Linked DNA regions of Peribacillus sp. FSL E2-0218. The protein of the gene in region 2 interacts with the protein of the main gene of each other region in a pairwise test. Links are inferred from orthologs where the notes say so. Each region holds a gene or a part of one and is shown on either strand. Other genes may lie near its edges. The genes, in order: pepT and tpiA.

Region 1 (3,327 bases), 320 kb from region 2 along the record:
TTCCAATGATCCGCTGCTTCAAGGGCGTTTATTCTCTTACACCGATACACAGCTATCCCGATTGGGTGGACCGAATTTCCATGAGCTTCCGATAAACAGGCCAGTATGCCCTTTTCATAACAATCAGCGCGATGGGATGCATCGGATGACAATCAATCCAGGACCGGTCAGCTACCATAAGAATTCCCTTGCAGGTAACTCCCCGGAACCGGCTTCCGAAGCGGAGGGCGGCTATGCGCACTATCAGGAAAAGGTCGATGGCAGGAAGGTGCGCCAGCGCAGTGAAAGCTTCAAGGACCATTACAGCCAAGCTAAACTATTCTGGAATAGCATGACGGAAGTGGAGAAGGAGCATATTATTGCCGCTTTCCACTTTGAAGTGGGGAAAGTGAAAAGTAAGGACGTCCAGCAGCAGGTTGTCGAGATGTTCAGCAATGTAGATTTCGAACTGGCCCGAACAATTGCCAAGGGTGTGGGAGCGAATCCTCCAACCAACAGGAATGAGGCTGAGACCGAGTTAACCTCTCCCGCGCTAAGCCAAGAGCAAATGAAAGTGAAAACGGCCGCAACCAGAAAAGTGGCAATCCTGGCTGCCGATGGTTTCAACGCATCTGAGGTTAATCAAGTATTGAAATCGTTCAAGGCGGCAGGAATAACTGCGGAGATCGTCAGTATTAATCGGGGAATGATTACAAGTTCAACAGAACAGCAAGTTGAAGTGGAGCAAACATTCCTGACAGCCGATTCGGTACTGTACGATGCCGTTTATGTAGCAGGAGGTCAGAAAAGTGTTGATGCTCTAAAAGCATCTAAGGACTCCATTTTCTTTGTGAATGAAGCTTACAATCATTTCAAGGCAATTGGTGCGGGCAAAGAAGGTGCTGATATCCTAACGAAGGCAGGCATAGGTTCCTTTGATCCCAATGCAGGCGTTGTGGCCATCACGGATGAAAATAGCGGCGCTGCCTTTATCGAGGCCATTGCCAAGCACCGACACTGGATACGCGCATGATGGAAAAACCCCAGACCGCTTAGGTTTGGGGTTTTCCTTTATGAAAAAGGTCATTCGTGAGATTTCTATAAAGCTACTTCGCTTTTCTTTCAAAGAGGGAGGCAATTTCAACGATCACCTTTGTGGCCAGCATCATATTATCGACGGAAATAAATTCATATTTGCCATGAAAGTTCTCACCGCCGGTGAATATATTGGGTGTCGGCAGGCCCATATACGATAATTGAGATCCATCCGTTCCACCGCGGATTGGCGAGATTTTTGGTTGTATACCGAGTTTTTCCATGGCTTCATGGGCGATGTCCACGATTTCTTTGACTGGCTCAATTTTTTCCCTCATATTGAAATATTGGTCCTGCAATTCAAGCTGGATACGTTTTTGTCCATACTTTTCTTTTAGTTCCTTGGTGATGTGCGTCATATATTCCTTGCGCTCATTGAATTTTTGGCGATCGAAATCCCTGATGATGTAGGAAAGCCTAGTCTCTTCGACATCGCCTTGAAAGGATAGCAGGTGGTAAAAACCTTCGTAGCCCTCCGTATGTTCCGGTGCTTCTGCCGCTGGGAGCATATTGTGAAATTCCATGGCGATTTTAGCAGAATTGACCATCTTTCCTTTAGCGGTACCGGGGTGAATGTTGGTCCCACTGATTTTGATTTTGGCCGATGCCGCATTGAAGCTTTCATATTCAAGTTCGCCAAGGGGGCCGCCGTCAACTGTATAGGCAAATTGGGCAGCAAAAGCATCGACATCAAACTTATGCGGGCCTCTGCCGATTTCCTCATCCGGTGTAAAGGCGACACGGATTTTTCCATGCTTGATTTCCGGGTGCTGTATCAAATGATCCATGGCCGTCATGATTTCGGCAATGCCGGCCTTATTATCTGCGCCCAACAGGGTTGTCCCATCCGTCGTAATTAAAGTATGCCCTTCATAATCCTTAAGTGAAGGGAATTCATTCGGTGAGAGGACGATGTCCAATTTTTCATGTAAAGTAAGATCGCGTCCATCATAGTTTTCAACGAGCTGCGGTTTTACGTTTTTCCCTGTGAAATCCGTTGCTGTATCGATATGGGCCAAAAACCCGATCGTCGGGACATCCTTATCCGTGTTGGCTGGAAGCGTCGCCATTACATAGCCATTATCATCAATCGTCACTTCTTCCATGCCTATGGATTGCAACTCCTTCACTAAAGCATTTGCCAAGGTCAGCTGACCAGGTGTGGAGGGGCAGGAGGGATTTTCCTCATTTGATTGTGTATCCACTTTCACATAAGAAGTAAATCTATTAATGATTTCATTCTTCATTTGTCCATCAGCTCCTTTTTACCTTATCTTACCATGAATGGTTGTCTGGCCATGAGAATTTTTTTGAATTTTCAAAGCGAAGAACAGCATGCGGGAAACGGCATGCTGTTCTTCGCTTTTGGAATATTAGTTTTCTTCTGCTTCAAGCGGTTTTTCATTCAGGGCCCATACGGATACGCTTTTTCCATGTACGGGAAAGGTCGCGTAGCCATCTTCTTCAATGGTGATGTGATCATCTCTGTGATAGGTTACATCAGTCCAGATTTCGCCTGCACGTTGCTCACCCACGAACATTCTTTTTTCACTGTTGTGGTCTGCGTTACAGACAACGATCGCACACCCCGAGCCTTCCAGCTCTTCAACCCCTAATCGAACCCAGCCTATCGTATTTGGATCATCAAAATAGTCCTTCTGTTCCCCATACGCTTTTTCATATCTGGCATATAAAAGGCGATCCAATATATCCTTTTTCCCGGGTACCGGCGAAGGACCGCCAATGCCGTAATAGTCCCCGTAAAAGACACAGGGGTAACCGCATTGCCTCAGCAGGATAAGAGCATATGCAGACGGTTTAAACCAATCCTTTACCCATGATTCCAGCGATTCATGAGGCTGGGAGTCATGGTTGTCGACAAAAGTGACGGCCTGTTCCGGATTGGTTTTTACGAGGGTATCATCAAAGATGGTTGAGAGGTCGAAGTCGGTTCCTGCATTTGAGGCCTCATGAAATTTATAATGCAGGGAAACATCGAACAAATTGAGGTCATGATTGGTTTGCTCCAAGTAGTTTTGACAGGATTTCACATCGGCTTTCCAAAACTCCCCGACCATGAAAAAATGTTCTTTCGTATAAGGAATGAGCTCCTGTAAAAAATCATTAATGAATTCATAATCAATATGCTTCACGGCGTCCAAGCGGAAGCCATCACACTTCAATGTATCAACCATCCACTTTCCCCAAGTAATCATTTCCTGGCGAACTTCGGGCTGGCTGTAATCGATGTTC
Region 2 (3,102 bases):
TGATTGCCGTGCCGCCTTTAGAGACGATCAAATCGACGATCCTGCCTAGGCATTCATCAACGGTTTCAATCGCTTTTATGGTCGGCTCAAGCATCCCTGAGTGCCCAACCATATCCGGGTTGGCAAAATTCAAAAGGATCGCATCGAAGTTATCGGCCTCGATTTGTTCCACCAACGCATCCGTCACTTCATAAGCACTCATTTCCGGTTTTAGATCGTATGTAGCGACTTTCGGAGAATTAATTAAAATCCTCTCTTCACCAGGAAACTTCTCTTCTCGGCCACCGCTCATGAAAAACGTCACATGCGGATATTTTTCCGTTTCAGCAATGCGAAGCTGAGTAAGCTTGTTTTGAGAAAGCACTTCCCCTAATGTATTATCGAGATTTGTCGGCTTGAATGCAACATATCCATCAACCGTTTCCGAAAAATGCGTCAGGCAGACAAAATGAAGGTGTTTCGGATGTCCGGGACCGCGGTCAAATGAGCGAAAGTCCTCATTCGTGAATGTATTCGAAATCTGGATCGCCCGGTCGGGACGGAAGTTATAAAAGATAACGGCATCCTCATCCTTAATCGTCGCCACCGGCTTGCCATCCTCCGCCGTAATGACCGAAGGAATCACGAACTCGTCAAAAATACCATGTTCATATGAATCCTCGACACATTCCAGTGCAGAAGGATAAGCTGGGCCATCTCCATATACCATTGAACGGTAGGATTTTTCGACACGCTCCCAGCGTTTGTCACGGTCCATGGAATAATATCTTCCCGAAATGGTTGCAAAGCGGCCTACACCGATTTCCTTCATTTTCGCCTCGGCATCCTTGATATAGCCCTGAGCCGTTTTTGGTCCGACATCACGCCCATCGAGGAACGCATGGACATACACATTCTTGACTCCTTCTTTGGCTGCCAATCTCAGCAAGGCATACATATGTTCAATATGGCTATGCACGCCGCCATCCGAAAGAAGCCCAAATAGATGAAGGTCTGTACCTTTTTTCTTGGTATGCTTCATAGCCTCGACCAAGGTCGGGTTTTCTGCAAACTCGCCTTCGCGGATTGCCAGGTTCACACGGGTCAGGCTTTGATAAACGATGCGTCCGGCACCGATATTCAAATGGCCCACTTCCGAGTTCCCCATTTGTCCTGCAGGCAAGCCGACTGCTTCGCCGCTTGCAGTTAGATGGGAGTGCGGGTACTGCTCCCAATAACGGTCAAAATTCGGTTTTTTCGCATGATAAACAGCATTTCCTTTTTCCTCGCTGCGGCAGCCAAAACCGTCCAAGATGATAAGTGCCACAGGCGACTTACTCATAGTGACCAGCCTCCAGCAATTGTAAGAAACTATCCGGCTTCAAGCTTGCCCCGCCTACCAATGCACCGTCAATATCAGGTTGCGCCATGTACTCTTTGATATTCTCAGGTTTTACGCTGCCGCCGTACTGGATACGGATGGCCGCTGCCGCTTCGTTAGAAAACTTGTCAGCAACTACTGAACGGATATGTGCACATACTTCATTCGCATCTTGTGCAGATGATGATTTACCAGTGCCAATCGCCCAAATCGGTTCATAGGCAATGACAGCTTGTTTCAACTGCTCGTCGGATAAGCCCGCTAGGCCTTTTTCGATCTGACAGGCAACAAAATCATTCGTTTCGCCAGCTTCACGCTGCTCAAGCGTTTCACCGCAGCAAACGATCGGGGTTAATTGGTTAGCGAAAGCGGCATGAGCTTTTTTATTAACGGCTTCATCCGTTTCATTGAACATTTCGCGACGTTCGGAATGGCCTAGGATGACATAAGAGACACCAAGATCAGCTAATGCGATCGGGCTGACTTCTCCTGTGAAGGCTCCATTATCTTCAAAGTGCATGTTCTGTGCCCCGATTTTTACATCGGTCCCCTTTGCAGCTTGAACTAATTGATCCAGAAACAAAGCAGGAGCACATACAACCGTATCGATTACATCTTGCTTAGGAATTAAATTGCTCACTTCTTCTAAAAAGGCAGTTGCCTCAGATAGTGTCTTATTCATTTTCCAGTTACCTGCAATAATCGGTTTACGCATATGGTTTCTCATCCCTTCTAAAGTTGAAAAATTTTTGACGGTTCACGCCTATTTGTCGTTCAATGCTACAACGCCCGGCAATTCCTTGCCTTCCATGAACTCAAGAGATGCACCGCCGCCCGTTGAAATATGGGACATTTTTTCCGCCAACCCAAACTTTTCGGCAGCCGCAGCAGAATCTCCACCGCCGACGATGCTGTAAGTATCTTTTGCATCAGCCAAGGCTTGGGCAACGGTTTTTGTACCATTCGCAAATTTATCGAATTCAAACACGCCCATAGGCCCATTCCAAATGACAAGCTTGGAGCCTTTGATGATATCCGCATATAATTCACTTGTTTTCGGACCGATATCAAGAGCCATTTTCTCTTTTGGTATCGAATCGATATTGACGATTTCAGTCTCTGCATCAGGTGAAAATTCAGCCGTAACGACGGCATCAATCGGCAAATGCAGCTTCACGCCTTTTTCTTTTGCGCTTTCGATGAAGGATTTGGCCAGTTCAATCTTGTCTTCTTCCAATAGCGAGTTACCGATTTCATGACCTTGCGCTTTAATGAATGTATAACCAAGGCCGCCGCCAATGATCAAATGATCGACGTTTTCCAAAAGATTTTTGATGACACCTATTTTATCCTTTACTTTTGCGCCGCCAATTATAGCTGTAAAAGGACGTTCCGGGTTTGATAAAGCTTTTCCGAGCACGGCAAGCTCTTTTTCCATCAGCAATCCGGAAACGGCTGGAAGGTGGTGGGCAATCCCTTCCGTCGAAGCATGGGCACGATGGGCAGCCCCGAATGCATCATTCACATAAACATCGGCAAGTGCAGCGAATGACTTCGCCAATTCTGGATCGTTCTTTTCTTCGCCTGGATAGAAGCGGACGTTTTCCAATAACAAGATCTCGCCACTCTCCATATTGTCGATCATGGATTGAACGGACTCGCCATATGCTTCCTCAGCCTTTTGCACATCCTTGCCGCTAAGCTCGCTTAGTCGTTCGGCAACAGGAGCTAAACGTAATTCT

Evidence for each region.
Region 1: the proteins of tpiA (region 2) and pepT interact in binary tests that used the Escherichia coli proteins (3 or more experiments, as listed by UniProt). The link is inferred for Peribacillus sp. FSL E2-0218 from one-to-one orthologs.

Annotation. Positions count from the first base shown.
Region 1 is NZ_CP150304.1:5,140,252-5,143,578, reverse strand. What follows is about bases 204-3,198. They hold pepT (peptidase T), read right to left. Parts: upstream 2,322-3,198; coding sequence 1,086-2,321; downstream 204-1,085. Other genes in these bases: MHI53_RS24860 (alpha-amylase), read right to left, coding at 2,448-3,198; MHI53_RS24870 (catalase), read left to right, coding at 204-1,012. Also shown: more of MHI53_RS24870, read left to right, coding at 1-203; more of MHI53_RS24860, read right to left, coding at 3,199-3,327. UniProt on the Escherichia coli protein: Cleaves the N-terminal amino acid of tripeptides.
Region 2 is NZ_CP150304.1:4,818,647-4,821,748, forward strand. The notes cover bases 195-2,964. They hold tpiA (triose-phosphate isomerase), read right to left. Parts: upstream 2,076-2,964; coding sequence 1,314-2,075; downstream 195-1,313. Other genes in these bases: gpmI (2,3-bisphosphoglycerate-independent phosphoglycerate mutase), read right to left, coding at 195-1,321; MHI53_RS23375 (phosphoglycerate kinase), read right to left, coding at 2,124-2,964. In the rest of the region: more of gpmI, read right to left, coding at 1-194; more of MHI53_RS23375, read right to left, coding at 2,965-3,102. UniProt on the Escherichia coli protein: Involved in the gluconeogenesis. Catalyzes stereospecifically the conversion of dihydroxyacetone phosphate (DHAP) to D-glyceraldehyde-3-phosphate (G3P).